2 regions of the Methylobacterium sp. TK31 genome follow, and region 1 is predicted to be linked to the other one. Evidence: predicted binding sites of a transcription regulator. Region 1 holds the regulator's gene; the other holds the start of a gene.
What was found. The regulator PhoB, encoded in region 1, activates phosphate uptake and scavenging genes when phosphate is short. The targets are predictions, from matches to a motif close to TGTCATNNANCTGTCAT.
Positions count from the first base shown of each region.

Region 2: ACXJY8_RS16045 (CorA family divalent cation transporter) is a predicted target of PhoB. The motif match lies at 7,111-7,127, and genes of this name have one in related genera.

Region 1 covers NZ_CM143964.1:4,674,903-4,689,585, reverse strand. Annotated here, with positions in the region: gene ACXJY8_RS21900 (alpha/beta fold hydrolase) at 1-173, opposite strand, end outside; gene ACXJY8_RS21895 (MFS transporter) at 374-1,741, shown strand; gene ACXJY8_RS21890 (SDR family NAD(P)-dependent oxidoreductase) at 1,864-2,676, shown strand; gene ACXJY8_RS21885 (matrixin family metalloprotease) at 2,764-3,822, shown strand; gene phoB (phosphate regulon transcriptional regulator PhoB) at 3,924-4,628, opposite strand; gene phoU (phosphate signaling complex protein PhoU) at 4,658-5,383, opposite strand; gene pstB (phosphate ABC transporter ATP-binding protein PstB) at 5,485-6,303, opposite strand; gene pstA (phosphate ABC transporter permease PstA) at 6,355-7,248, opposite strand; gene pstC (phosphate ABC transporter permease subunit PstC) at 7,300-8,274, opposite strand; gene pstS (phosphate ABC transporter substrate-binding protein PstS) at 8,541-9,578, opposite strand; gene ACXJY8_RS21850 (HpcH/HpaI aldolase/citrate lyase family protein) at 9,925-10,812, shown strand; gene dut (dUTP diphosphatase) at 10,809-11,300, shown strand; gene ACXJY8_RS21840 (DUF3606 domain-containing protein) at 11,311-11,517, opposite strand; gene motA (flagellar motor stator protein MotA) at 11,714-12,586, shown strand; gene ACXJY8_RS21830 (flagellar motor switch protein FliM) at 12,589-13,521, shown strand; gene ACXJY8_RS21825 (hypothetical protein) at 13,505-13,825, shown strand; gene fliN (flagellar motor switch protein FliN) at 13,932-14,315, shown strand; gene ACXJY8_RS21815 (flagellar motor switch protein FliG) at 14,296-14,683, shown strand, end outside.
Region 2 covers NZ_CM143964.1:3,466,299-3,480,981, forward strand. Annotated here, with positions in the region: gene ACXJY8_RS16020 (ABC transporter ATP-binding protein) at 1-1,762, opposite strand, end outside; gene ACXJY8_RS16025 (helix-hairpin-helix domain-containing protein) at 1,952-2,581, shown strand; gene ACXJY8_RS16030 (hypothetical protein) at 2,670-2,885, shown strand; gene ACXJY8_RS16035 (GNAT family N-acetyltransferase) at 2,935-3,543, opposite strand; gene ACXJY8_RS16040 (Orn/Lys/Arg family decarboxylase) at 3,543-5,903, opposite strand; gene ACXJY8_RS16045 (CorA family divalent cation transporter) at 6,029-7,051, opposite strand; gene ACXJY8_RS16050 (NupC/NupG family nucleoside CNT transporter) at 7,321-8,571, shown strand; gene minE (cell division topological specificity factor MinE) at 8,605-8,904, opposite strand; gene minD (septum site-determining protein MinD) at 8,901-9,716, opposite strand; gene minC (septum site-determining protein MinC) at 9,730-10,443, opposite strand; gene ACXJY8_RS16070 (TRAP transporter large permease) at 10,680-12,032, opposite strand; gene ACXJY8_RS16075 (TRAP transporter small permease) at 12,029-12,745, opposite strand; gene dctP (TRAP transporter substrate-binding protein DctP) at 12,742-13,761, opposite strand; gene ACXJY8_RS16085 (GntR family transcriptional regulator) at 13,942-14,598, shown strand.

The DNA of each region.
Region 1 (14,683 bases):
AAGAAGACCGGGTAGGGATAGGCGAAGCCCTCGAGCCCGATGCCGAGGGGCGTCGCCTCCGCGGCGGCGGAAGTCTGGGCGGCCGGCTGGGCAATGGCGGGCGCCAGGGACACAGGCATCAGGGACATCTGGGCCGCCAGCACGAGGGCGGAGATCTTGAGAAGCGCGTCCATCTGAGTTCCCGGCAGCGGCGCGCAGCGGGGCGCGTCCGCCGTGACATAGGGCGGATCCGAGCCGAGCACCGCCCGGCCGAGGTGACAAAGGACACCTCGGAACGCGCCGCCCCTTGCGAAACCCGGCGCCGCGTCCCAGGGGTCCGTCCATGACGAAGGATGCCCCAAGCGCCGAAGCGAAGCCCCCGACGGAGGGCGGGATGGATGGCGGGACGGACGGGTTGCCGGTGCGCGAGCGCATGCTGGCGCTGCTCGCGATCGGCCTCGCCATGACCATGGCGGTGCTCGACGGGGCCATCGTCAACGTCGCCCTGCCGGTGATGGCCAAGGACCTCGCGGTCGAGCCCTCCGCGGCGATCTTCGTGACCAACAGCTTCCAGATCGCGGTGACGGCCTCGCTACTGCCGCTGGCCTCGCTCGGCGACATCCTCGGCTACCGCCGGGTCTACCTGACCGGGCTCGTCCTGTTCACGGCGGCCTCCGTGGCCTGCGCCTTCGCTCCCAGCCTCGACTGGCTGGTGGCGGCGCGGATCGCGCAGGGGCTGGGCGCGGCCGGGATCATGAGCGTGAACATCGCCCTGGTGCGCTTCATCTATCCCCACCGGCTGATCGGGCGCGGCGTCGGCAACGTCGCCCTCGTGGTGGCGATGGCCTCCGCCGCGGGGCCGACGGTGGCGGCCGCCATCCTCTCCGTGGCGACCTGGCCCTGGCTGTTCCTCGTCAACCTGCCGGTGGGCCTGATCGCCCTCACGGTGGGGGCCCGCACCCTGCCGGTGACGCCCCGCAGCGGCGGGCGCTTCGACATCCGCAGCGCCGTCCTCAACGCCCTCACCTTCGGGCTCCTCATCATCGGCGTCGACGGGCTCGGCGACCCGGCGAGCCGGGGCGTGGCGCTGGCCGAGATCGGCGCGGCGGTGGCGGTGGGGGCGGTCTTCGTCTGGACCCAGACCCGGATGGCGCGGCCGCTCCTGCCGGTCGACCTCCTGCGGATCCCCGCCTTCGCCCTGTCGATGGTGAGCTCGATCGCCTCCTTCGGCGCGCAGATGATGGCCTACGTCGCCCTGCCCTTCTATTTCCAGGACGTGCTGCGCCTGTCCGAGACGCAGACCGGCTTCCTGATGACGCCCTGGCCCATCGCGATCGCCCTGATGGCCCCGATCTCCGGGCGCCTCGCCGACCGCTACGCGCCGGGCCTCCTCGGCGGCGCCGGCCTCGGCCTGATGGCCTGCGGCCTGACGGCGGTCGCCCTGCTGCCGCCGGGCGCGTCCCACCTCGACATCGCCTGGCGCCTGACCCTGTGCGGCCTCGGCTTCGGGCTGTTCCAGTCGCCCAACAACAAGGTCATCATCACGAGCGCCCCGCGCGAGCGCAGCGGCGGGGCGAGCGGCATGCAGTCGACCGCCCGCCTCACCGGCCAGTCCTTCGGCGCCGCCCTGGTGGCGGTGATCTTCGGCCTGCACCAGGGCGGCGCGCCGGCCGGTCCGGTGGCCGCCACCCTGTGGTGCGCCGTCGGCCTCGCGAGCCTCGGCGCGGTGGCCAGCGTCCTGCGGCGCAGCCCGCGGGGCTGAGCGGCCGCGCCGATCGCACCAGCGCCCGTCCCGCGCGTTGAACCGGACGAAGGCCACCCGTGGCCCGGCCCGCGGGCGGGCAGAGGCCGCACGGGGGCCGGGCCCTCACGAAGGACGATCCCATGCATCTCGACCTGTCCGGCAAGCGCGCCCTCGTCAGCGGCTCCACCAGCGGAATCGGCTACGCCATTGCCAAGGCCCTGGGCGAGCTCGGGGCGAACGTGGCCATCAACGGGCGCACCCAGGACCGCGTCCGCGACGCCGTGGAGCGCCTGAAGCGCGAGACCGGCCATGCCGGCTTCATCGGGGCGCCCGGCGACGTCGCCAACCCGGACGGGGCGGCCCGGGTGGTCGCCGGACTGCCGGACGTCGACATCCTGGTGAACAACACCGGCATCTTCGAGCCGAAGCCCTTCTTCGAGATCCCGGACGAGGACTGGCACCGGTTCTTCGACACCAACGTGATGAGCGGCGTGCGCCTGTCCCGGGCCTACACCCCCGGCATGGTCGAGCGCGGCTGGGGCCGGGTGGTCTTCATCTCCAGCGAATCCGGCGTGAACATCCCGGTGGAGATGGTCCATTACGGGATGACGAAGACGGCCCAGCTCGCGGTGGCCCGGGGCCTCGCCGAGACCGTGGCGGGCAGCGGCGTCACCGTGAACAGCGTGCTGCCCGGCCCGACCCTGTCCGAGGGCGTCGCCGAGTTCATGAAGAGCATGGCCCAGGGGCAGGACGGGGGTACGGGCGGCGCGGTCGACCTCGACGCGGCCGGCCGGGCCTTCGTCGCCGAGCACCGCCCGACCTCGCTGATCGGCCGCCTCGCCACCGTCGAGGAGGTCGCCAGCATGGTCGCCTACATCTGCAGCCCCGCCGCCAGCGCCACCAGCGGGGCGGCCCTCCGGGTGGATGGCGGCGTGGTGCGCAGCATCGTGTGAGGATACGCCCCGGGGGCGGGGCCGCCGGTTAAGACATTCGTAACGCCTCCCGCCGACCCTGGCCCGCGCGGACGGGAGGAATGGCGAATGGGGGATTATGCGCTGGAGGGACCGCGCTGGGGCGCGGGCGCGGCGGGCACGGGCGGCGGCATCGTCACCTGGGCCTTCGACGGCACGATCCCGTCCTCCTTCGTCGGCATCCTCCAGAGCGCCTTCGCGGCCTGGGCGTCCTACGCCAACATCACCTTCCAGCAGGTCGCCTCCACGGCGGCGGCGCAGATCGACTTCACCCTCGGGGGCATCGACGGCCTCGGCAACACGCTCGGCTACGCGAACTACTCCTACAGCGGCCAGCGCATGCAGTCGGCGGCCGTGACCTTCGACAGCGGCGAGGGCTGGCACGCCGCCGGCGCCCGGGTGGTCAGCACCCAGAACGTCGACCTCGCGGTGGTGGCCCTGCACGAGATCGGCCACGCCCTCGGCCTCGACCACTACAACGCCAAGCCCGAGGTGATGAACGCGGTCCTGAACCCCTCCATCACCGCCCTCGGGGCGGGCGACATCGCGGGCATCCAGGCCCTCTACGGCGCTCCGGTGGTCCCGGCGGCGTCCGTGACGCCCGTCGCGAGCCCCACCGTCACCAGCCCTCCCGTCGCCAGCGCCCCGGCCGAGGGCGCCGTCACGGCGGTGTACCGGTTCTACGACACCCATACGGGCGACCATTTCTACACGACGAGCACGGCCGAGAAGGCGCAGATCCAGCAGACGCTGCCCTGGTTCAGCTACGAGGGCACGCCGTGGGCGGCCCCGGCCAAGGGCGCGGGCACCGTCGACGTGTTCCGGTTCTTCGACACCGCCTCGAACGCCCACTTCTTCACCACGAGCGTGTCGGAGCGCGACCAGGTCATCAAGACCGCCCCGACCTACAAGTACGAGGGCGTCGCCTTCGAGGCCTATGCGGATGCGGGTGCGCCGGGGAGCGTGACCCTGGAGCGCTTCTTCAACACTCAGACCGGCCAGCACCACTTCGCCGGCAATGCCGAGGAGGCCGCCGGCATCAACCACGGCGCCGCCGGCCCGGGCTGGATCGACGAGGGCAAGGCCTTCACCGTGCACCTCCCCACCGACACGATGCTTTTCGCCTAGGCGGCGGGCTCGGCTGTTCGCCTGAGGGCGGGCTTGGCCGTTCGCCTAGCGGCGGGCTTGGCCGTTCGCCTGAGGGCGGGCACGGCTCGGCGCCGGGTCGGCTACTCCGCCTCCGCCTCGAACATCTCGTCGAAGGAGTAGCCCGAGCCGCGCACGGTGCGGATCGGATCGCTCTGGCGCGGGCGGTTCAGGGCCTTGCGCAGGCGCCCGACATGGACGTCGACGGTCCGCTCGTCGATGTAGACGTCGTGGCCCCAGACCCCGTCGAGGAGCTGCTCGCGGGAGAACACCCGGCCGGGGCTCTGCATCAGGAATTCGAGGAGCTTGAACTCGGTCGGCCCGAGATGGATCTCGCGGCCCTCCCGGCGGATGCGGTGGCTGACCCGGTCGAGCTCGATGTCGCCGGCCACCAGCAGGTTGGCCACGTGGGCGGGCTTGGCCCGGCGCAGCAGGGCCCGGACCCGGGCGAGGAGCTCGGGCACCGAGAACGGCTTGACGATGTAGTCGTCCGCCCCCGTGCCGAGGCCGCGGATGCGGTCGCCCTCCTCGCCCCGCGCGGTGAGCATGATCACCGGCAGCCGCTCGGTCTCGCGCCGGGCGCGGATGCGGCGGCAGAGCTCGATCCCCGACAGGGCCGGCAGCATCCAGTCGAGCAGGACGAGGTCGGGGACCTGCTCCTGCAGGCGCAGGTCCGCCTCGTCGCCGCGGGCAGCCGAGTCGACGACGAAGCCCTCGGCCTCGAGGTTGTAGCGGAGGAGGAGGGTCAGGGCCTCCTCGTCCTCGACGATCAGGATACGCGTACTCATCGTGCGCTTTCGATCAGATCGGCGCGGGGTCAGACCGTGCCGGGCAGGTCCACGGTGGCGTAGTTGGACGCGTCGTTCTTCGGGCGCTCGCGCTCGGCCAGGAGGTTCTCGCCGGTGACGAGGTAGTGGATCGTCTCGGCGATGTTGGTGGTGTGGTCGCCGATGCGCTCGATGTTCTTGGCCACGAACAGCAGGTGCGTGCAGAACGAGATGTTGCGCGGATCCTCCATCATGTAGGTCAGGAGTTCGCGGAAGAGCGAGTTGTAGAGCGCGTCGATGGCGTCGTCGCGCTCCCAGACGTGGAGGGCCGCCTTGATGTCGCGGCCGGTATAGGCGTCGAGCACGTCCTTGAGCTGCTCCTGGACCAGGTCGCTCATGTGCTGGACGCCGATGACGATCTTCTGCGGCTGGATCTGGTCGGCGATCGCCACCACGCGCTTGGCGACGTTCTTGGCGAGGTCGCCGATGCGCTCGATGTCGTTCGAGACGCGGATCGCCGTCACCGTCTCGCGCAGGTCGATGGCCAGGGGCTGGCGCCGGGCGATGAGCAGGATCGCCCGCTCCTCGATCTCGCGCTGGAGGGTGTCGAGCCGGGCATCGGCGGCGATCACCGCCTGGGCCAGGGCCGAGTCGCGGCGCACCAGGGCCTGTCCGGCCTCGGCCATCATCTTCTCGGCGATGCCGCCCATCTCGGAGATCGAGCGGCGCAGATCCTCGAGGTCGGTGTCGTAGGAGGTGACGATGTGGTCGGGCATGGGTGTGCTCCTCGATCGGGCCTCCTGTCGGGTGCCCGCCCTGATGGTGTCTGGCGCGGGCCGGAACCGGCCCGCACGGGTCGGTTCCGACCTGCCGAGGATCAGCCGAAGCGGCCGGTGATGTAGTCCTGCGTCTGGCGCTTCTCGGGATTCATGAAGATGCGCGTCGTCGGCCCGAACTCCACCAGTTCGCCGAGATACATGAACGCGGTGAACTGCGAGATGCGCGCCGCCTGCTGCATGTTGTGCGTGACGATGACGATCGTGAATTCCGAGCGCAGCTGCTCGATCAGCTCCTCGATGCGGCCGGTGGAGATCGGGTCGAGGGCCGAGGTCGGCTCGTCGAACAGGATCACCTCGGGACGCTGGGCCACGGTGCGGGCGATGCAGAGGCGCTGCTGCTGGCCGCCGGAGAGGCCCATGCCGGACTGCTTGAGCTTGTCCTTCACCTCGTCCCAGAGGGCGGCCTTGCGGAGCGATTCCTCGACGCGCACGTCGAGGTCGGCCTTGGGCAGCTTCTCGTAGAGGCGCAGGCCGAAGGCGACGTTGTCGTAGATCGACATCGGGAACGGGGTCGGCTTCTGGAACACCATGCCGATGCGCGAGCGCAGCTCGTTGAGGTCGACCCGGGAATCCAGGACGTTCTGGCCGTCGAGGAGGATCTCGCCCTCCGCGCGCTGCTCCGGATACAGGCTGTAGATCCGGTTGAAGGTGCGCAGCAGGGTCGACTTCCCGCAGCCCGACGGGCCGATCAGCGCCGTGACCTGGCGGTCGTGGAAGTTGAGGTTCACCGACTTCAGGCCATGGAAGCTGCCATAGTAGAAGTTCAGGTCCTTCACGGCGATGCGGACCGGAGAGGTCTCGTCGGCCTTGTGGCGTCCGGTGAGCTGCGCGGACGTGATCCCGGGGGCGGCGTTCATCGGTTCAAGATCCTGTCGGTCGGAAGGCGGGGGATTGCGGCGCGCCGGAGGTCAGCGCGAGCGCTCGGACTTGATGACGAAGCGGGCCACGATCGACAGGGCGAGGATCGTGACGGTGATCAGCAGGGCGCCGGCCCAGGCCAGCTGCTGCCAGTTCGGGTAGGGCGAGAGCGCGAACTGGTAGATCATCACGGGCAAGTTCGGGATGCCGCCCATCAGGTTGCCGCCGAACCAGCTGTTGTTGTTCAGCGCGGTGAAGAGCAGCGGCGCGGTCTCGCCGGCGATGCGGGCGAGCGCCAGGATGATGCCGGTGACGATGCCGGCGCTGGCGCCGCGCCAGGTGATGCTCTTGATCACGATGGAGGGCGGGGCGCCCAGCGCCGCGCCGGCCTCGCGCAGGGTCGCGGGCACGAGGCGCAGCATGTCCTCGGTGGTGCGCACGATGACCGGGGTGGCGATGATGGCGAGCGCCACCGCGCCGGCCCAGCCGGAATAGGAGCCCATCGGGCGCACCATCAGCGTGTAGACGAACAGGCCGATCAGGATCGAGGGCGCCGAGAGCAGGATGTCGTTGAGGAAGCGGATGACGTCGGCGAGCTTCGAGTTGCGGCCGTACTCCGCCAGGAAGGTGCCGGCCATCACGCCGACCGGGGTCGCCACCAGGATGCCCAGGAGGGTCATCACCAGGCTGCCGAGGATCGCGTTGGCGATGCCGCCGCCCTCGGAGCCGGGGCCCGGCGTCGGCTCGGTGAAGAGGGTGGGCGAGAAGCCCTTGATGCCCTCGACCACCAGCATGAACAGGATCGAGCCGAGGACGACGATGCCGACCAGGGTCGCGAGGGTGCTGGCCAGGATCAGGGTCTTGTCGGCGATCCGGCGGCTGGAGCGGATTCGGCTGATCCGGGCCGGCGGGGCGGTGGTGGCGAGGGGGTTGGCAGCGTCCATGACGGGTTCCTGACGTCTCGGAGAACGGGGGGAGGCTTCAGGCGATCGGCCTCACGCGACCTTGGCGCGGCGGGTGAGGATGCGGGCGATGATCAGGACGAAGAAGGTGATGACGAAGAGGATGCAGCCCAGCGCCATCAGCGAATTCAGCTGCAGGCCGTCGGCCTCGTTGAACTCGTTGGCGATGCGCGAGGCGATGGTGGAGCCCGGGTCGAAGACCGAGCCCGAGAGCCGGTTGGCGTTGCCGATGACGAAGGTCACCGCCATGGTCTCGCCCAGCGCCCGGCCGAGGCCGAGCATGATCGCGCCGATGATGGAGACCGAGGCCTGGGGCACGAGGACGTAGCGCACCACCTCCCAGGTGGTGCAGCCGATGCCGTAGGCGCTCTCGCGCAGCACGGTCGGGATCTGGTCGAGCATGTCGCGGGTGATCGAGGCCACGAAGGGCACGATCATGATCGCCAGGATGATGCCGGCGGTGAGGATGCCGACGCCCGAGGGGACGCGGGCGTAGAACAGGGTGCCGACGATGGGCATGCCCTCGACCAGGTTCGAGACCGGCACCTGCACGAAGCGGGCGAAGAGCGGCGCGAACACGAACAGGCCCCACATGCCGTAGATGATGCTCGGCACGGAGGCGAGGAGCTCGATGGTCATCGAGACCGGCTTGCGCGCCCAGCCGGGGCAGAGCTGCGTCAGGTAGACGGCGATGCCCAGCGAGAGCGGCACGCCGATGAGCAGGGCGAGGACCGCCGAGGCCAGGGTGCCGACGATGGCCACGAGGGCGCCGTACTGCTCCTGCCCGATGTTCCAGGCGCTGGAGGTGATGAAGCCGAAGCCGAATTCCGCGAAGGCCGGCCAGGCGCCGTAGGCGATGGAGCCCAGGATGCCGGCGAGCACGAACAGGACCAGGAGCGCCGCGCCGTAGGAGGCCGCGCGGAAGAGCGAGTCGCCGAGGCCGCCGGGCTTCTTCCGGGCCGAAGCGCGGTCGCGCGTCAGGGCGATCTGGTCAGTCAAGGCGGCCATCCGAATGTCTTCTCTTCACCGGGCGGCGTCCTACCCCGCGCCGGGCGCCGGCGCGAGAGGGGACCACCGGATCGTTGCCAAGGGAATCGCCAAGGGCGTTGCAAAGGGAATCGCCAAGGGCGTTGCAAAGGGAATCGCCAAGGGCGTTGCCAAGCGGCTTGGCGGGGGGAGCCCGGCGCCGCGGGGCCGGGCTCGTCTGTCGCGGAGCGTGAGGGCGCGGTGGCTCGCCCCCGGGGTCTCGCGGGCCGGGGCCCGCGAGGTCCGGCTCACATGTTGAGGACGGGCTTGCCGTCCTTGCCCTTGATCTCCTTCCACGCGTCGTGGATCTGGCCGACGACGGCGTCGGGCAGCGGCACGTAGTCGAGGTCGGTGGCGAGCTTGTCGCCGTTCTTGTAGGCCCAGTCGAAGAACTTCAGCACGTCGGCGGTCTTGGCCGGGTCGACCGGGTCCTTGTGGACCAGGATGAAGGTCGCGGCGGTGATCGGCCAGGCGCCCTCACCGGCCTGGTCGGTCAGCGAGATGCCGAAGCCGGGGGCGGACTTCCAGTCGGCGCTGGCGGCGGCGGCCTGGAAGGCCTTGTCGTCGGGCTGCGGGAACTTGCCGGCCTTGTTCTGGATCAGGGTGTGGCTGAGCTTGTTCTGCTTGGCGTAGGCCGACTCGACGTAGCCGATGGCGTTGGGGACCTGCTTGACGGTGGCGGTGACGCCCTCGTTGCCCTTGCCGCCCTGGCCCACGGGCCAGCTCACCGTGGTGGCCGCGCCGAACTCCTTCTTCCAGGCCTCGGAGGCCTGGGAGAGGTAGGTGGTGAAGATGTTGGTCGTGCCGGAGGCGTCCGAGCGGTAGACCGGGGTGATGTTGGCGTCGGGGAGCTTCAGGCCCTCGTTGAGCTTGGCGATCTTGGCGTCCGACCACTTGGCGATCTTGCCGGCATAGATCTCGGCGATGAGCTCGCCGGTGAGCTTCAGCTTGCCCGGCTCGACGCCCGGGATGTTCACCACGGTGACGACGCCGCCCATGACGGTGGGGAACTGGACGAGGCCGTCCTTCTCCAGGGCGGGGCCCTTCAGCGGCGCGTCGGTGGCGCCGAAATCGACGGTCTTGGCCTGGATCTGCTTGATGCCGCCGCCCGAGCCGATCGACTGGTAGTTCAGGCCCATGCCGCTGTCCTTGCGGTAGGCCTCGGCCCACTTGGAGTAGACCGGGAAGGGGAACGTCGCGCCGGCTCCGGTGATGTCGGCCGCCTGGGCGGGCGCGAGGGTGGCGAGGCCGAGGCCCGCGAGGGCGGCGAGGGTCGTGAATTTCATGTGCTGGTCTCCTGGGGGAGCGTGCAGCGGCCCGGGAACGAGGTCCCGAGCCGTTGTGCACTGCGCCATACGGTCGCTTGGACAAAGGCGGTATGACGATTGCGCGACAGTTCGATGACAGACGCCCCCGGCGGGGCGGACGGGCTGCGATCCGGGCATTTTACCGGGGATGGCCGGACGCGAACCGGCGCACCGCCCGGCCCGCGACCACGCCTTGAATCGCGCTACGCGGGAGGCTATCGCCGAATCCGCGGATCGAGTCGGCCCGGACGGGAGCGAACCGGCCTCGCCCGCCGGGTGCGGTCGCACGGCGCCCGATCCCCGACCGCCAGCCAAGGGATGCGCCATGACCGAGATCCGCCCGCGCCGCAGCGTCCTGGCGATGCCGGGGTCGAACCCGCGGCTGCTGGAGAAGGCCCGCACGCTCCCCGCCGACGTGGTGATGATCGACCTCGAGGACGGGGTGGCGCCCGAGACCCGGGCCGCCACGCGGGAGGCGGTCGCCCGGGCGGTGTCCGAGGGCGGCTTCGGCCCGCGCGAGGTCGTGGTCCGGATCAACGCCCTGGAGACGCCCTACGGCGAGGCCGACCTCGCCGCCATCGCGCCGGCCGGGCCCGACGCCATCGTGGTGCCGAAGGTGACGGGCGCCGATGCCCTGGTGGCGGTGGGCTCGCGCCTGCGCCGCCTCGGCGCGCCGGACCGGACCCGGACCTGGGCGATGATCGAGAGCCCGATGGCGATCCTGCACCTCGCCGACATCGCGAGCTCGGCCCGGGACGTCGACACCCGCCTCGCCTGCCTGATGGTCGGGCCGAACGACCTCGCCAAGGCCAGCCGGCTGCGCCTGGGCGTGCCGGGCCGGCCGGCCCTGATGCCCTGGCTGATGAGCGTGATCGCGGCCGCCCGCGCCTACGAGATCGACGTGATCGACGGCATCTACAACGATTTTCGCGATGCGACGGGCTTCGCGGCCGAGTGCGCGCAGGGGCGCGATTGCGGCTTCGACGGCAAGATGCTGATCCACCCCGACCAGATCGCCCCGGCCAACGCCGCCTTCGGTCCGGGCGCGGACGAGGTCGCCTGGGCCCGGCGCATCCTGGCCGCCTTCGCCGAGCCGGAGAACCGCGCCCGGGGCGTCATCGGCCTCGACGGCCGGATGGTGGAGCGCCTGCACGCGGCCGAGGCCGCCCGCACCGTCGCCCTGGCCGACGCCATCGCGGCCCGGCCCGCGTGAACCCCGACCTCGCCGTCGAGATCCGCCTCCTCGACGCGCGCCTCTCCGGCTGGGGCTTTCCCCGCTGGGGCTCGGCCCAGGCCGCGGGCCTCGACCTCCATGCCTGCCTGGACGCGACCCTGGAGCTGGCGCCGCAGGGGCCGCCGGCCCTGATCCCGGCCGGCTTCGGCCTGGCGATCCGCGACCCGGCCTGGTGCGGCCTCGTCTTCCCGCGCTCCGGCCTCGGCCATCGCGAGGGCCTCGTCCTCGGCAACGGCACCGGCGTGATCGACGCCGACTACGAGGGCCCGCTGATGATCTCGGCCTGGAACCGCAACCCGGACGGGCCCGGCCTGCGCATCGAGCCCGGCGACCGCATCGCCCAGCTCGTCTTCAGCCGCGTGACCCGGCCGGCACTCACCATCCGCGACGCCTCAGGCGCGGGGGAATCCTCCGGAGAGCCCGGCACGCGCGGCAGCGGCGGCTTCGGCTCGACCGGACGGCGCTGACGGGGCGCCCTCAGACGATGCCGCTGCCCTCGAAGGGCCAGGGCCGGCCGAGCTGCGCGGCCACCTTCGCGGGATCGTGGCCCACCGCCGCCACGGCGGCCTCGACCTCCTCGCGCGGCACCTCGAAGCGGCGGGCCCAGTAGGCTAGGGTCCAGGGCTCGGAGACGTTGACGGTGGCGGGCTCGTGGTCGTTGCCGGAGGTCGGGGGGCTGCTCATGGCGGGTCTCGCGGAGGGATCGGTCCCTCCCTAACGCGCGGGCCGGCCGCCGGTGCGATTCTGCCGCGCGCCGACCGACCCGCCCGAAGCCCGCTGTCCTGCCGGCCCCGCGCGAGCGATCCTGCCAGCCCCGCGCAAGCGATCCTGCGTAGGTCCGCTGCATCGGATTTCTCACCCCCATCGGAGGCGTAGAGCCTTGGGCGTTCTGATCGGCCTCGTCATCGCAATCGGCTGCATGCTCGGCGGCTTCGTCGCCATGGGCGGCCACCTCGTCGTGCTCTGGCAGCCCTGGGAGTTCGTCATCATCGGGGGGATGGGGGCGGGCACCTTCGTGATGGCCAACCCGATGAAGACGGTGGTGGATTCGGGCAAGGCGAGCATGGACGCCCTCACCGGCAAGGTGCCCAAGCGCAAGGACTACCTGGCGATCCTCGGCCTGCTGCACGCCCTGATGCGCGAGCTGAAGACCAAGCCCCGCAACGAGGTCGAGCCGCATCTCGACGACCCGGCCAATTCCGAGATCTTCAAGGCCTATCCGGACGTCGCCAAGAACGCCGACCTCGTGCTCTTCATCTGCGACTACGCCCGCCTGATCCTGATCGGCAACGCCCGCGCCCACGAGATCGAGGCGCTGATGGACGAGGAGATCAGCGGCTACCGCAAGGACCGCCTCAAGCCCTACGGCGCCGTGACCACGGTGGCCGAGGCGATGCCGGCGCTCGGCATCGTGGCGGCGGTGCTCGGCATCGTGAAGGCGATGGGCGCCCTCGACCAGTCGCCCCAGATCCTCGGCGGCCTCATCGGCGCCGCACTCGTGGGGACATTCTTCGGGGTGTTCATGTCCTACGGCGTGCTGGCCCCCTTCGCGATCAAGATCAAGACCATCCGCGAGAAGCAGAACCACGTCTACGTCATCGTCAAGCAGACCCTGATCGCCTACATGGGCGGGGCGGTGCCGCAGATCGCCGTCGAGCATGGCCGCAAGGGCATCTCGTTGGGCGACCGGCCCACCATCGACGAGGTCGAGAACGCCACCGTCAACGGCGGCGCACAGCGCGAGGCCGCCTGAGTATGGATTCCTCCGCCGGGAACGCCGCCGACATCCGGGCGCGCCTGATCGAGGCCGGGGGCCTGTCCCTCGACCGCATGCCGATGCTGAGCGTGGTGTTCGACCGCCTCACCTCGGCCTGCTCGGACAACCTCAAGCCCCTCGTCGCCTCGCCGGTCTACTTCGCCTTTCACGGCTTCGGCAGCGGCCGCTTCGGCGAGATGCTCGACGCCTACGAGAACAACGCAGTGGCGGGCATCTTCCACGCCCCCGAATGGGACAGCCACATCCTCGTCGGCCTCGACCGGGACTTCCTCTTCACCCTGCTGGAGGCCCTCTTCGGCGCCGACGGGGCCGAGCCGCCGGTGGAGGACGAGCGCGCCTTCTCGGGTCTCGAGATCCGGCTGGCCCAGACCATCCTCGAACAGGTCGGCAAGGCCCTGGAATCCTCGTTCTCCCTCGTCTCCGCGACGCCGTTCCGGCTGGAGCGGACCGAGACCCGGATGGAATTCGCGGTGATCGGCGGGCGCAACAACAAGGCCGTGGAGGCCAAGTTCACGATCCAGGCGCTGAACCGCGGCGGCGAGATGTTCCTCATCCTGCCCCAGTCGGTGATCAACCCGATGCGCCCGGCCCTCTCGAAGGTGCTCACCGGCGACACCGCCGCGCGCGACCCGAAATGGACGCAGCAGATCGCCAGCGAGGTGCAGAAGGCGGAGGTGACCCTGCGGGCGGTGCTCGAGGAGCGCCTGCTGACGCTGGGCGAGATCGCCGACCTGAAGGTCGGCCAGATCATCGGCCTGGACGCGACGCCCACGACGCGGGTGAAGCTCGAGGGCAACGACCGGCCGCTGTTCTGGTGCCACATGGGCCAGGCCCAGGGCTCCTACGTGCTGCGGGTCGACGAGGCCATCGCACAGGACAAGGAAGGCAGGGCCGATGACACCGTGGGTTGACACCATCCTCCTCGTGGCCCTCGTGGCGACGAGCGCCTGCGTGGTGCCGATGTACCTCAAGCTGAAGCGCCTCGACCGGACCCAGGCCGAGTACGGCCGCATCCTGACCCAGTCCGGCCACGCCCTGGCCCAGGCGGGCGACGCGGTGCGCAATTTCAGCACCGAGGGCCGCGCGATCCTGGAGGACCTCGACGAGCGCCTGGGCGAGGCCCGCCAGATCCTGGCGGAGCTGGAGGCCGTCCGGCGCGGTCCCGCGGCCACAGGCGGCACGCAAGTGGCCGCGCACGGCACGCAGGGCCGCTAATGCGCGCCGATCCGCTTGCGCCCCGGCCGACTTTCCCCGATCCTTTCCCCTCCGCTGCCAGCCGACTCTCCCCTGACCTTCGATTGCAGCCCCTGACGAGCGGACGATGAGCAACAGCCCCTTCGACGACGCGGACCTCTCCGCCGCCCCCGCCGCCGCGGTATTCCCGACCGTCTCCCCCGTCGGGGCCGGGCCGGAGGTGGCGGACGCGCGCATCGGCGACGGCCGCAACCTCGATTCGATCCTGCGCATCCCGGTGCTGATCCAGGTGGTGCTCGGCTCGGCGACGATGCCGGTGGCCAACCTGATGAAGCTCGGGCGCGGCGCCATCGTGCCCCTCGACCACCGGGTTGGCGAGCCCGTCGACGTCACGGTCAACGGCCGGGTCGTGGCCCGGGGCGAGATCGTGGTGGTGGAGGAGGACAATTCCCGCTTCGGCGTCTCCCTGACCGAGATCGTCGGTCCGGCCGATGCCGGCCAGAACGGCTGAGGACGAACCCGTGGCGAGCGTGCCGATCCCCCACCGGACGCAGGGTGTCCACCGGCACCTCAACCCCGTGGACGAGGTCGCGGCCCTGCTGCTCGCCATGGGCAAGCCCGCGGCCGGACGCCTGCTGAAGTATTTCGAACCCGAGGAGATCAAGCGCATCACGCGCTCGGCGACCCAGCTCGGCACCGTCAGCGCCCACCAGCTCGACGACATCGTCGAGATGTTCTCCCACGAATTCGCCGCCGACGGCCGCCTCGTCGGCACGGCCTCGGAGGTGGAGAAGCTGCTCACCGGCCTGCTGCCCGCCGACCAGATCGCCGAGATCCTGGCCGATGTCCGGGGCGATGCCACGCGCTCGGTCTGGGAGC
Region 2 (14,683 bases), 1.2 Mb from region 1:
CGCCGGCCAGCACCAGGATGCGGTCCGCCATGCGCACCGTGGAGAAGCGGTGCGAGATCAGCACCGCCGTGCGCCCGTGGCTCAGTTCCCGGAAACGCTGGAACACCTCGAACTCGGCCCGGGCGTCGAGGGCGGCCGTGGGCTCGTCGAGGATCAGGATCTCGGCCTCGCGCATGTAGGCGCGGGCAATGGCGATCTTCTGCCATTCGCCCCCCGACAGGTCGACACCCTCGGCGAAGCGCTTGCCCAGGGGCTGATCGTACTGGAGCGGCAGGCGGCCGATGACGCCGTCGGCGAGGCTGCGCCCGGCCGCCCGCACGACGCGGTCGCCATCGTCGCGCGCCTCGATCCGGCCCACGGCCACGTTCTCGCGGGCGGTGAAGCTGAAGCGCACGAAATCCTGGAAGATCACGCCGATACGGCCGCGCAGGTCGTCGAGGTCGTAGGCGGAGAGCGGCAGGCCGTCGAGGAGCACGCGGCCCTCCGTCGGGTCGTAGAGGCGGGTGAGCAGCTTGACGATGGTGGTCTTGCCGGCGCCGTTCTCGCCGACCAGGGCCAGCACCTCCCCGGCCGCAAGCCGGAAGCTGAGGTCGCGCACCGCCCAGGTCTCGGTTCCGGGATACCGGAACCCCACCGCCTCGAAGACGATCCCGCTGCGGATCGGACGCGACAGGGGCATCGGGTCGGCCGGCGAGCGGATCGCCGGAACGACGGCGAAGAACGAGAACAGGTCGTCGAGGTACTGCGCCTGGGAGGCGATCTGCGAGAAGCCCAGGAGCAGGCCCTCGATCAGGCCGCGCAGGCGCTGGAAGGAGCCCGCCAGGAAGGCGAGATCGCCGATCGAGAACTGGCCCGCCGCGGTACGCCAGACGATGGTGGCGTAGGCGAGGTAGTAGGCCAGGGTGCCCAGGGCCGCGAAGGCACCGCCCCAGCCGGCCCGGCGCAACGCCAGGGCGCGATTGTCGGCCACGAGCTTGGCCGCGAGCCCGCGGTAGCGCTCGGCGATGTAGCCGTTCAGCCCGAACAGCTTGACCTCCTTGGCGGATTCGACGCTCGCCCCGAGGAAGCGCAGGTAGTCGATCTCGCGCCGCTCCGGCGTCCGGGTCCAGGACAGCCGGTAGCCCTCGCGGTTGAAGTAGGTCTCGTTGAGGAAAGCCGGCACCAGGGCGATCACGAGGAGCAGGATCAGCCAGGGCGCGAAGGCCACGAGGCCCAGCGCGAAGGCCACCAGGGTGATGAGGTCCTGCCCCTGGCCGAAGAGCTGGAACAGGAGGTTGGAGCGGCCGGTGACCTGGCGCCGGGCCCGCTCGAGCCGGTCCTGCTGTGCGCTGTCCTCGAACTGCTCGAGGTCGAGGTCGGCGGCGTGCCGCATCAGCTTCAGGGTGGCGGCCGTGCCGTAGAGGTCGGCCACGAGGCCGTCGACCAGGGTGCTGGCCCGGCCGAGGAGGTCGGCCAGGATGGCGAGGCTGAACTCCGCCGCCACCAGCAGGGCGAGGTGCCGCAGGGATGGGTCCGCCAGCCAGGCCTCGGGCCCGAGCCCGCCGGGGTGCGGCCTGGCATGCTCGGCCACGATCGCGTCGAGGATGAGCTTGGCGAGGTAGAGCATTGCCACGGGCAGGCTCGCCCGCGCCAGGCGCAGACCGAGGCTGACCACGAGCAGGCGGGGACTCGCGGCATAAACGAGGTGCGCCAGGGCCGGCAGGTGTCGCAGGACGCCGAAGCGCGCGGAGAGGGCCGTCAGGACGGAGAGGCGGTCGGGCATCGGCCGGGACCATGACCGGGCGCGCTTCCCCCGTCGATGCCGCAGACGCCGCACCCCATCGCGCAGATGTCAGCACGGAACCGACCGAAGTCTTCAAGCTCTTGAGGACAGGCGTTTCACCGGCGAGACTTCACTTTATCGCCTATGTTAGGCGTTCATCCTCATCACAGGCGCGAGGCCGCCCTCACAATGCTCAGCGGTTCAGCGGTCCTGCGGGTCGGCATTCTCATCGTGGTGGCAGCCGTCCTGGCCGGGATCATCCAAATCCTGCGTCCGCATGACAGCGGAACATCGGAGGCGCCCATCACCCGGACGGCCCCGGAGACCGGGGCCGCCGGAACCCAGGCGGCGGTGCCGCCGGCCGCAACGCGGCCCGTGTCCCCGATAGCGCCGGCGCCCCTGCCGCAAGTCGCTCCGGCGCCCGCACCGACACCGACTGCGCCCTTGCCGGCCCCCTTGCCGGCCCCATCGCCAGCGCCCGCATCGAATGCAGCTTCGCCCCTGTCTCCGCCGCGCACCCCGGCGCCGAGCTTCCCGTCGCCCGATCCGGACCTCGGGACCGTCGCCCGCCCGGCGACCCCGTCGGCCGGCGAGGAGGCGATCGACAACGCCGCCGAGACGGCCGGGCCGCGCGGTGTCGCGGTCATCGACCTCAACACCGGAAGCGTCGCCGAACTGAACGGCCTACGGGGCGGCGGCATGATCGGGCGCGCCATCGTGCAGAAGCGGCCCTACGCCTCCGTCGGCGAACTCCTGTCGAAGCGCGTCCTCAGCCGAGCGGTCTACGAGCGGATCAAGGATCAGGTGACGGTGCGCTGAAGCCGTTTCGGGTAGCGCGCCGCGCCCCGGCTGCCTAAGATGCGGCTCCAGGAAGCCGGAAAGTCGCTTCGATCACCAGGGACGAGCCATGTTTGCGCAAGCCGGGGGCGTTACCTTTCGCGAGGATCTCGGCGTCGAGGAGACCACCGAGACCGACAACATCGTCCGGTGGGACGGCGAAAAGCTCTACGTGGAGCATGACATCTACCACAACGGCCAGCTGGTTCACCGCAAGTATCGCAAGAACGTCAGCGAGGCGGTGGCCCGGGCGCTGCAGGCGCTGATCAACCGCACGCAGCAATAGGGGCCTCGGTCCGGCGCGCCCCGCGCGGCCGGACCGACCCAGCATTTCCCTACTTCCCGATCCAGTCGTGCCCCGCCACCACCGCCTCGACGGGGCGGGTCCAGGTGCCGGGCTGGTCCGTGGACCCGGTTCCGAGGGCGCACTGGACCATGACGCTGTCGCTCCAGCGCCCGTACTTGTAGCCCACTGCCGGCAGCAGCCCGACGCGGACGAAGCCGCAGGCCTCGTGCAGGCGCAAGGACGCCTCGTTCTGCGCGTCGATGTAGCCGATCATCTGGCGGTAGCCTCCCGCCGCGCAGGCCTCGATCAGCGCCGGCAGCAGGCGCCGGCCGATGCCGGCATGCAGGTGCTCGTGGTGGACGTAGATCGAGTGCTTCAGGGTGTAGCGGTAGGCCGGGCGCTTGCGGAACGGCACCGCGTAGGCGTAGCCCGCTACGATCCCGTCGCGGTCGGCCACGAGATGCGGCAGGCGCTTCTTGCGCATGGCCTTGCGGCGCTTCTTCAGGTCGTCGGGGTGGAGCGGATCCTCCTCGAAATCCCCGACATCGCCGACGCCGCGCCGGATGTGGTGCGCATAGATGTCCACCATGTCCGGCACGTCGGCATCCGACGAGGGCCGGATGACGAGATCGGGATCGCTCTCGGACGAGCCCGCCATCAGCGGCTCTCGCGCATGACGCGGGGCTCCCGCATGACATACGTGTAGAACCGGATCGTCCCGTCCGGATCGACGTCGCGAAACACGCCCTGGATCTCGGCCTCGAAGCCCGGGAACAGGTTCGCGGAGCGCTCGAACATCTTGAAGTAGTCCAGCATGGGTTTGGCCCGCTCGTCCAATCGCTCGCCCGGAAGCACCGTGCCGATGCCCGGCGGGTAGACCAGAAGCAAGGTCGTCGCCACGCGGCCCTCGGCCTCCGCGATCGGCACGTAATCGACGTTGTTGCGGGTGAGCTGCTGCACCGCCTCCTTGGGCGTCATCACCATCTCGGGCAGGTGTCCCGGCTCGAACTGCTTGCGCTGGAGCGTGCTGGTGCCGGCCTCGCGGTGGAAGGCGTGGAAATCGGCGCAGAGGTCGCGCAGGCGCACGCCCTTGTAGCGGTTGGGCCGGCGCCGCACGAATTCGGGCATGGCCTCCTCGAGCGGCACGTTCTCGTCGTGCAGGCGCTTGAAGGCGACGAGGCCGGAGATCAGCGTGCCGGCCTTGGACGACTCGACGCCCGGCGTCAGCAGGAAGAGGAGCGAATTGAGGTCGTTCTTCTCCGGCACGATGCGGTTTTCGCGAAGGTACTGCGCCACGATGGGGGCCGGCACGCCGTGCTCGGCATACGCGCCGGTGTGCCGGTTGAAGCCCGGCGTCAGCACCGTGAGCTTGTTGGGGTCGGTCATGGCGTAGTCGGGCGCCACGTGGGTGAAGCCGTGCCAGTCGGCCCCCGGGGTCAGCTCCCAGTATTTCGGATTGCTGGCGAGTTCGTCGGTGGAGAGGCTCTCCCACGGCACCTTGCCGTCGGGTCCCTTGACCGTGTCCGGCACGAAGGGGTCGAAGAACCAGCGCCGCAGGGGATCGCCCTCCTTCTCCTCGAACTCGCGGCGGATGGCGCGGACCTTCTTGCGCCACTCGATGCCGAGTCGGATCGTGTCGTCCCACAGGACGACGCCGGAGCGGCCCTTCATCATCTGCGCGCCGACGTCGAGCGAGGCGAACAGGGGATAGAACGGCGAGGTCGAGGCGTGGACGAGGAAGGTCTCGTTGAAGCGTCGGTGCTCGATGCGCCGGGTCTGGCCGCGGATGTGGCTGTCCTTGGTGTGGATCTGCGAGGCCTGGGAGAAGCTCGCCAGCTGCTTGTGGGTCGACTGGGTGGCGATGATGCCCGGCGAGGTCTCGTCGAGACCCTTGAGCCCCATGGCGAAGCGCCCGGCGAAGAGCGGGTGGAACTTCATGAAGCCCGCCCAGGCCTCGTCGAACAGGATGTAGTCGCAGAGATGCCCGATCTTATCGAGGATCATCTGGGCGTTGTAGATCGTGCCGTCGTAGGTGCACTGCTCGACCACCGCGACGCGGAACGGGCGCTCGCGCCGCCAGGCCTCCTGGTCGGTGATCAGCGGATTGTCGCGGATCTTCTGGCGGATGACGGTCTCGTCGAGGGCCTCGTGGTACATCGGCCCGATCAGCCCGTAGGCGTTGCGGTCGGTCTCCAGGAAGACGGGGATCGCGCCGCCGAGGAACAGCGCGCCGTGATGCGCGGCCTTGTGGTTGTTGCGGTCGAACAGCACGAGGTCGCCCTCGGCGACCAGGGCCGAGAGCACGATCTTGTTGGAGGCCGAGGTGCCGTTGAGGACGAAGTAGGTCTTCTCCGCCCCGAAGATGACGGCCGCCTCCTTCTGCGCCTTGAGCGCCGGGCCCTCGTGGACGAGGAGGTCGCCGAGATCGAGCACCGAGTTGTCGAGATCGTCGCGGAACACCGCCTCGCCCAGGTGCTCGACGAAGATCCGCCCGATCGGCGAGCGGTTGTAGAAGATGCCGCCGTTGTGGCCCGGGCAGGTCCAGAGCTGGTTGCCCTGCTCGGCATAGTCGACCAGCGCGCCGAAGAACGGCGTCTTCAGGGTCTCGGCGTACTGCTTCACGCGGCTCACCAGGCCGCGGGCGATGTAGTCCGGGGTCTCCTCGGCGAGGAAGATGTAGCCGTCGATGAAGTCCAGCACCTCGACGGGAATGTCCTCCAGGCGCTTGCGGCGGACCATGATGACGATGGGCATTTCCAGCCCGCGCTTGCGCATCAGGTTGATCAGCGCCGCCGCCTTGCCGTCGAGGCCGCGCTTGCCCCAGTCCACCACCATGCAGCCGATGGCCGAATCGGTCTGGACCGCGATGGCGGCGTCCTCGACGCGCCGGGCCCGCACCACCTCGAAGCCGAGCTTCTCCACGGAGCCGATGATCTGCTGGACGCGCACGCCCTCGAGATCGTCGGGGTCGAAGTTCGGCGCGCACATCAGGACGGTGAAGCGGCGAAAGAAGTCCATGCGGAAAAGGCTCCCAGGGGCGTTTGGCGCACCGTTCGCGACGGGACGTGACGCTTCGATGACGATCTTGCGGCGGCCGCGGTGTTTTCAGGCTCCGCGCGGCCCGACGGAGAGCCGGCTTACGATCAGGCGCGCCGTTTGACGAGCCCGAGCCGGCGGATCACGCCGTAGACCGCCAGCGCCGCGGCGCCGCAGATCGCCAGGGCGAGGAGCGAGCCGTTCTCGAACTCGCCGAGGAACAGCCCCTTGGTGTTCATGCCGAACACGCCGGTCACCAGGGTCGGGGGCAGAAACAGGGCGGTGAGGATCGACAGGGTGAAGAGCTGGCGATTGGTCTCGGCCGCCGTGCGCCCGGCGATCTCGTCCTGCAGCAGGCGCGAGCGCTCGGACAGGACCAACATGTCGCGATGTAGCGAATCGAGGCGCTGGACCACCCGGGCGGCCATGCTGACCACCGCCTCCGGCAGGGCGTCGTCGTCCTCCTCTGTCTCGGATTCGAGGCGGTGGAAGACCGCGCTCAAGCCCGCGAGTTGTCGGTGCTGGCGCACGGCCTGCCGGCGGATCGGAGCCAGCGGCCGGGGATCGTCGGGCTGATCCTCGTCCAGCATCCGGTCCTCGATGGCGTCGAGGGCATCGGAGAAGCGGCGGGCGGAGGCGTCGAGGGAGGCGGCGACACCGGCGACGAAGATCTCGAGCAGGCCCGCCGGGGCCGTCACCCGGCGCCCGGCCAACACCGCGTCGCGGGCGGCTTCGGCGGCGGCGGTGGCGTGCCGGCGCCCGCTTACGAGGAGATGCTTGCCGAGCACGCAGTGCAGGCGCCCGGCCGGCTCGTCCTCGATCCGGCCGCCGAACTCGCGCTCCCGGTCGGCGATCACGAGGCCGAGATCCGCGTCTTCGATCACCACGCGCTGATGCCCGTCCCGGGCGAAGGTGGCGGCGGCGAGCGCGGGCGGACCGAGGCGCCCGGCGCCGATCAGCCCGTCGAGGCGCGCATCGACGAGGTCGAGATGCAGCCAGAGGAATCCCGCGTCGACCGGCTCGGGCAGGCCGCCGCCCGGCTCCAGCAGGCGCCCGCGCCCCGCGGCGTCGAACACCATCGCGAAGAGCAGGCACGGGAGGGCGGTGGTGTCGGTGAGGAGGCGCTGCATGCGGGCGGCCCTGTTGCCGGCAAACCGCCGACGGTCGCGGTGCTGGATCGCAAGTCTGGGCGACAGTGTCGTGACGGTTGCGGGCAACAGGCACGGCAGCCCGACAGAGAGATGGCCACCCCTCTCGTCGCCCCGGCGAAGCGTGGCGGGAGGATGCGCGCCTGGGCGGATGATCCGTCCCGGGCGGGTCGCGGTGGATGCCTCCACTTCGGAGGCGACAAGCGTCCCGGCATCGGGCTTGCTCCACCCCGTCGAAACAGTGGGGCGGCATGGTCGAGAAACTTATCCACGCGGGCGCGAGCCTCGCCCTGCTGCTGGCCGTCGCGGTGCTGTTTTCCACGAATCGGCGGGCGATTTCCCCGCGTGTGGTGCTCTCGGCCCTGGCGCTGCAGGTGGCGCTGGGGGCCCTGGTGCTGTTCATTCCGGCGGGCCGGGCCGGCCTCGCGGCGGCGGCGTCCTTTGTTCAGACCGTGTTGAACTACGGCGACCGGGGCACCGCGTTCCTGTTCGGCGGCCTCGTCGAACCGCGGATGTTCGAACTGTTCGGGGGCAGCGGCTTCATCCTGGCCCTGCGCATCCTGCCGCAGATCCTCTACGTCTCGGCGCTGATCGCGGTGCTCTACCATTTCGGCGTGATGCAGGCGGCCGCGCGCGGCATCGGCGCGGTGCTGCAGCGGGTGATCGGCACCTCGCGGATCGAGACCTTCTCGGCGGTGATCACCATTGCCATCGGCCAGAGCGAGATCGCCATCGCGCTGCGTCCGTTCCTGACGGCGCTGACCTCGGCCGAACTGTTCGCCGTGATGTCGAGCGGGGCCGCCTCCACCGCGGGCACGATCCTCGCCGGCTACGCGGCGCTCGGCGTGCCGATGGAGTATCTGCTGGCCGCCAGCGCCATGGCGGTGCCGGGCGGGCTCCTCTTCGCCAAGATCCTGGTGCCGACGACGGAGCCGAGCCGGGTCACCTCCACGCAGGTCACCTTCGGCGAGACGCGGGCGGTCAACGTGATCGAGGCGGCGGCCGACGGCACCCAGAAGGGGCTGGCCGTCGCGGTCTCGGTGGGGGCGATGCTGATCGCGTTCACGGGGCTGATCGCCCTGCTGAACGGCTTCATGGGCTGGGCCGGAGGCCTCGCGGGCTATCCCGCCCTGAGCCTCGAGGGCATCCTCGGGGCGGTGTTCGCGCCCCTGGCCTGGCTGATGGGCGTGCCCTGGGAGCAGGCCGGGCTCGTCGGCGGGGCGCTCGGTCAGAAGATCGCCTTCAACGAGTTCCTGGCCTACGCGCAGCTCTCGCCGGTCCTGAAGGGCGGCAGCCTCGATCCGCGCACGGCCGCGATCCTGTGCTTCGCGCTCTGCGGCTTCGCCAACCTGACCTCGGTGGCGATCCAGCTCGCGAGTCTCGCCAGCCTCGCGCCGGAGCGCAGGGCGGAGATCGCCCGGTTCGGCCTGCGCGCGATCCTGGCCGGCACCCTGTCCAACCTGACGAGCGCGACGCTCGCCGGGTTGTTCATCGGAGCCTGACGGCTGTGCCGGCCAGGACGGGGGCGCGGAGGCTCATGCGGCGGCGAGCTTCGCCGCCTTGACCTTCGCGGGGCCGGCCTTGGTGGCGGCCGTGAGCGGTAGTTCGATGTCGATGTCGAGGGTCGACATGTCCTGTCCGCGGTCGAGGCGGATCTGGACCTTGTCGCTGTTGACCTCGACGTGCTTGGCGATGACCGCGAGGATCTCCTCGCGCAGCACCATCACGAGATCGGAGCCGCCGACCCCCGCCCGTTCATGGGCGAGGATGAGTTGCAGGCGGTCGCGGGCGACCGGCGCCGAACCGCGCCGGTTGAACATGTTGAGGAGGCTCATGCTGCCCTCCGGGTGAAGAGTTTGTCGAGGAAGGACTTCTTGTCGGTGGGGACCGACATCGGGACCGCGTCGCCGTTGAGGCGGCGCACGGCGTCGGTGTAGGCGCGGGCGGGGGCGCAGAGCGGGTTGTTCAGGGTCACCGGGCAGCCGACGTTGGAAGCGCGCAGGACCTCCATGCTCTCCGGGATGATCGCGAGCAGCGGGATCGAGAGGATCTCGAGCACGTCCTCGATCTTGAGCATGTCGCCGCGATCGGCCCGGGCAGGGTCGTAGCGGGTGAGGATGAGGTGCTTCTCCATCGTCTCGCCGCGCTCGGCCTTAAGCGTCTTGGAATCGAGCAGGCCGATGATGCGGTCGGAATCGCGCACCGAGGAGACTTCGGGGTTGGTCACCACCACGGCGACGTCGGCGTGGCGCATGGCCAGCGTGGCGCCGCGCTCGATGCCGGCCGGCGAGTCGCAGATCACCCAGTCGAACTTCTCGCGCAGCTCGTCCATGACGCGGGCGACGCCCTCGTCGGTGAGCGCATCCTTGTCGCGGGTCTGCGAGGCGGGCAGCAGGTGGAGCTTCTCCAGCCGCTTGTCGCGGATGAGGGCCTGGTTGAGCTTGGCGTCGCCGTTGACCACGTTGATGAGGTCGTAGACGACCCGCCGCTCGGCGCCCATCACGAGGTCGAGGTTGCGCAGGCCGACGTCGAAGTCGACCACCGCCACGCTCTTGCCGGCCTGCGCGAGGGCCGCGCCGAGGGCCGCCGTCGTCGTCGTCTTGCCGACGCCGCCCTTGCCTGATGTCACGACCAGAACTTTGGCCATATGAGCTGTCTCCTCAATCCAAGGATGCGAATTTGATGGCGCCGCCATCGAGCCAGATTTGCACGGCCTTGCCGCGCAGGTGGTTGCCCATCTCCTCGGCCGTGCGGACGAGGCGGTCGATGCCGAGAAGCTCGGGCTCGAACTTGCGGCAGCAGATGCGGGCGCGGGGGTTGCGGGCGGCACCGGCGATGGCCCGGCCGCGCAGCGCGCCGTAGACGTGGATGGAGCCGCCGGCGAGGATCTCGGCGCCGGAGGAGACCGACCCCATGACGGTGACGTCGCCGGTGGGGTGGACGATGGATTGTCCGGACCGGACCGAGCCCTCGATGGTGAGGGAGGTCGTGGCCGGCTCGGGCGGTGCCGGCGGCACCTCGGGCTCCGGCTCCGGCTGGGCCGGGATCTCGATCGTGTCCGAGGGCCGTCCCCGAACGAGGAGCGGCGGGCGCCCCGGTCCGAGGAGCGACACGTCCGTACCCTCGATGCCGAGGATGCGGATCCGCCGGCTGCCGAGTTCGGCGAGCAGGCTGTCGAGGTCCGGCGCGGCGGGCGCCAGCCCCGCCACGTCGAGGATCAGGGCGCGCCCGTCGAACAGGGTCGGCGAGCGCTTGAGCGCCTCGTCCAGATCGGCGAACCAATCGGGAAGCGGTGTCTCCGGGGCCAGCACCAAGGACTTGAAGGCGCGGCCGCGAAGCTGAACGGGTCTGCGGGGAGGGCTTGTGTCAGTCACGGGCTCTCGCGATTCCTTACCAGACCATTGATGCCCGGTATGGTTACCGCTTCGTTAACAACCCGTGTTCAAAGGATTAAAGGCGCGCATTTTCCTCTGATCCGGTGATCCAGGGATGCGGTGGCCCCGAAAACGCAATCGGCCCCGGAGGGGGACGTGCGCGGCCGTGGGCCCGTCGCACGCCCCGTCCGGGGCCGTGTCCGATCTCGGAGGGGTCGCCTGCGCGACGCCCGCCGTCACCGCGTGGTGGGCAGAAGCCAGTTCGGCAGCCACATGGCGATGCCGGGCACGAGGCAGAGGATCAGGATCGCCACCGCCATCAGGATCACGAAGGGCAGCGTGCCCCAGATGATGTCCTTGAGCGGGATGTCGGGGGCGATGTTCTTGATGACGAAGATGTTGAGGCCCACCGGCGGGTGGATCAGACCCATCTCCATGGTGATGGTCATCACGACGCCGAACCAGACGAGGTCGAACCCGGCGGCCTTGAGCGGCGGCAGGATGATCGGCGCCGTCATCAGGATGATCGAGACCGGCGGCAGGAAGAAGCCGAGCAGGATCACCAGGCCGAGGATCGTCACCAGCAGCACCCAGGGGGAGAGCTGCATCGCCACGATCGCGGCCGCCGCCGACTGCGAGATGTGCAGGTAGCTCATCACGTAGGCGTAGAGGAGCGACATGCCGATGATCAGCATCAGCATGGTCGATTCCCGCAGGGTCGCGGTGAGGATCGGGCTGACGTCGCGGGGGCGCCAGACGCCGTAGATGACGGCGATCAGGCCCAGCGCCAGCAGGCCGCCGAGACCCGCCGTCTCCGACGGGGTGGCGTAGCCGCCGTAGAGCGCCACCATCACGCCGGTGAGCAGGATCACGAAGGGCAGCACCCGCGGCAGCGTCGAGAAGCGCTGGCGCATGCTGTAGGTGTCCTCCGCGAGGATCGCGGATTGCGTGCCGTTCCGCTCGTAGGCGACCTTCGCGGCGGCGTACTCGGCGCGGAAGCGGTACACCGACCAGGCGGCGAACAGGCCGACGAGGAGCAGGCCCGGCCCGATGCCGGCGAGGAACAGGCGCCCCAGGGACTGCTCGGCCGCCACCGCGTAGAGGATCATGGTGATCGAGGGCGGCAGCAGGATGCCGAGCGTCCCGCCCGCCGCGATGATGCCGGCGGCGAAGCCCGGCGAGTAACCGCGCTTGCGCATCTCCGGGATGCCGGCCGAGCCGATGGCCGAGCAGGTCGCGGGGCTCGACCCCGCCATGGCGGCGAAGAGCGCGCAGGCGAAGACGTTGGCGATGCCGAGGCCGCCGGGGATGCGGTGCATCCAGGCATGCATGGCCGAGTAGAGGTCCTGGCCGGCCTTCGACCGCCCGATCGCCGCGCCTTTCAGGATGAAGAGCGGGATCGACAGCAGGGTGATCGAGGCCATTTCCTCGTAGACGTTCTGCGCCACCGTATCGAGGGAGGCGCCCGGCATGAAGAAATACATGAAGGCCAGGGCGACGAAGCCCAGGGCGAAGGCGATGGGAATGCCGGCGAGCATCGCGCTCAGGGTGGCGCCCGCATAGAGGAAGCCGATGGCCGCGACGCTCATGGATGCCTCCCGGTGACCTTCGTGTCCGGTACGGTGTTGGCGAGGGGATCGCCGAGGGGCCGGGTGCCGTCCGGCGTCAGGCCGGGACGCCCTTGCGTGTCACGGTTGAGATCGGCACCGAGGCCGATCTTCGGGTTCGCCCAGCCGGCCTTCTCGGCGCCGTAGAGGACCTCCTCGGCGATCTGCAGGGCGAACTGGATGCCGAGCAGGGTCATGCCGGCGGCCATGAGGACATAGGGGATCCAGAGCGGCGGCCCCCAGCTCGACTGCGAGACCTGGCCGTCGACCCAGGCCTCGTGGAGCAGGGTCCAGCTCTTCCAGGCGAAGAACACCACGAAGACGAAGCTGATCACGTCCGCCATCAGCAGGCGGGCGCGGTTGACCCGCGCCGAGAGCAGGCCGGTCAGCGCCTCGATGGCGACGTGGCCGCGTTTGGCCTGCACGGCGGCGGCCGAGAAGAAGGTGGCGCCGACGATGAGGAACACCGCCATCTCGTCCTGCCAGTCGGTGGGCTCGTGCAGGACGTAGCGGATGACGACGCTGTAGCTGAGCACCAGGCAGGCGCAGACCAGGGCGATGCCGCCCAGCAGCATGATGACGTGATTGACGCCCTTCAGGGAGCGGTCGATGGTGCCGAGGAGCCCCGGAACCCGGGGCTCTGTTGCGGTGTGCGTCTCGGCGGCGGCGGATGCCGCGTCGAAGGCGTGGCTCACGAGACCTGCTCCGCCAGCTTGAGGAGTTCGGCGCAGCCGGCCGACTTGCCGGCGAAGTCCTTCCAGGCCGTGTCCCGCGCGATGTCGCGCCACTGGCCCAGGGTCTTCTCGTCGAGGTTCTGCACCTTGGCGCCGGCCTTGGCGAAGATCTCCTCGACCTTGGTGTCGTCCGCTTTGGCGCCGGCCTGCCCGAACGGCTCCAGTTCGGCGCCGATGGTCATGATCAGGTCCTGCTGGTCCTTGGGCAGCCGATCGAAGGCGAGCTTCGACATCATGATCGGCTCGAGCATGAACCAGTAGGAGCGCTCGCGGCCCGAGGTCAGGGCCTTGCCGAGCTCCTCCAGGCGGAACGAGATCAGGCTGGTGGAAGAGGTGATGACCGCGTCGCAGGCCCCCGTCTGCATGGCGGCGTAGGACTCGCTCGACGGGATCGACAGGGTGGCCGCTCCGGCCTGCTTCATCATCAGGTCCATCTCGCGCGAGCCGCCCCGGACCTTCAGGCCCTTGGCGTCCGCCGGCGCGTAGAGGGGACGCTCGCGGCTGGCGACGCCGCCCGCCTGCCAGACCCAGGAGACGAGGATGATACCCTTGGATTCCAGGATCTCGGTGAGCTTGCGCCCCACCGGCGCCTTCTTCCAGGCGATGGCCTGCTCGTAGGAGCTCACCAGCGCCGGCATCAGGCCGATGTTCAACTCCGGCACCTCGCCGCCGGCATAGGGCGAGGGATAGAGCGACAGGTCGAGGGCGCCCTTGCGCATGGCGGCGAACTGGGCGTTCGTCTTCATCAGGGACGAGCCGGGATAGACCTGCACCTCGAGGGCGCCCTTCGAGCGCTCGGCCAGCGCCAGAGCGAACTTGCGGCACATCCGGTCCCGGAAGTCGCCCTCGTCGATCGTGCCGCCGGGGAACTGGTGCGACAGCTTCAGGGTGGTGGCCGCCCGGGCGCGCGAGCCCAGGGACAGGATGGCGGGGGCGGCGAGGCCGCCGGCGACGAGGGCACGGCGTGTCAGCATCATGGCGTGTCTCTCCCTGGGCCGGCGCCCGGCCGCTTCGTTTTGCGGCGCAGCATTTATACTGCGATGCGACTTATTTATACATGAAACGACGTCTTGTATATTTTGTCAATGCGATTGAATAATGATGGACGCCTGATTTTTGCGAGTCGGCGGGATTAAAACGGGCCGGGACCTCAGCGCATGAACCAGTCGGGCCGCCTCCGGCAGACCATCGAGACCGAGATCGTGGATGGGCGCCTCGCCATCGGCGCCCGCCTCGACGAGATGGAGCTCGCCGAGCGCTTCGGGGTCTCGCGCACGCCGATCCGCGAGGCGCTGCTGCAGCTGGCGGTGACCGGCCTCGTGGAGATCAAGCCGCGGCGCGGCGCCATCGTCAGCGCTCCCGATCCGCAGCTCCTCATCGCGATGTTCGAGACGATGGCGGAGATCGAGGCCTCGTGCGGACGTTTGGCGGCGCGCCGCCTCGTACCGGACGACGAGGCGGCCCTCAAGGCGGCCCTGGCCGCCTGCGCCGCCTCGGCGGCCGCCGGCGACCCGGAGACCTATTACGCGGAGAACTACATCTTCCACACGGTGATCTACCGGGCCTGCCGGAACGGTTTCCTGGAGGAGCAGGCGCGCCAGCTGCACCGCCGGCTCGCGCCCTTCCGGCGCCTTCAGCTGCGCGCCCGCAACCGTCTCGGCCAGTCGCTAGCCGAGCACGAGGCCATCGTCGCCGCCATCGTGTCCGGCGACGAGGTCGGCGCCTCCGAACGGCTGCGCGCCCACGTCATCGTCCAGGGCGACCGCTTCTCGGACCTCGTGGCGGGCCTGCGCTCGATCAATGCCGCGGCATGACGCCCCGAAGAGCGTGCCACTAAGGTCATCACGAGAATTTGTAATTCAACCTATAATTGCATTTTGTAGGTGCGCAAGTCAATCT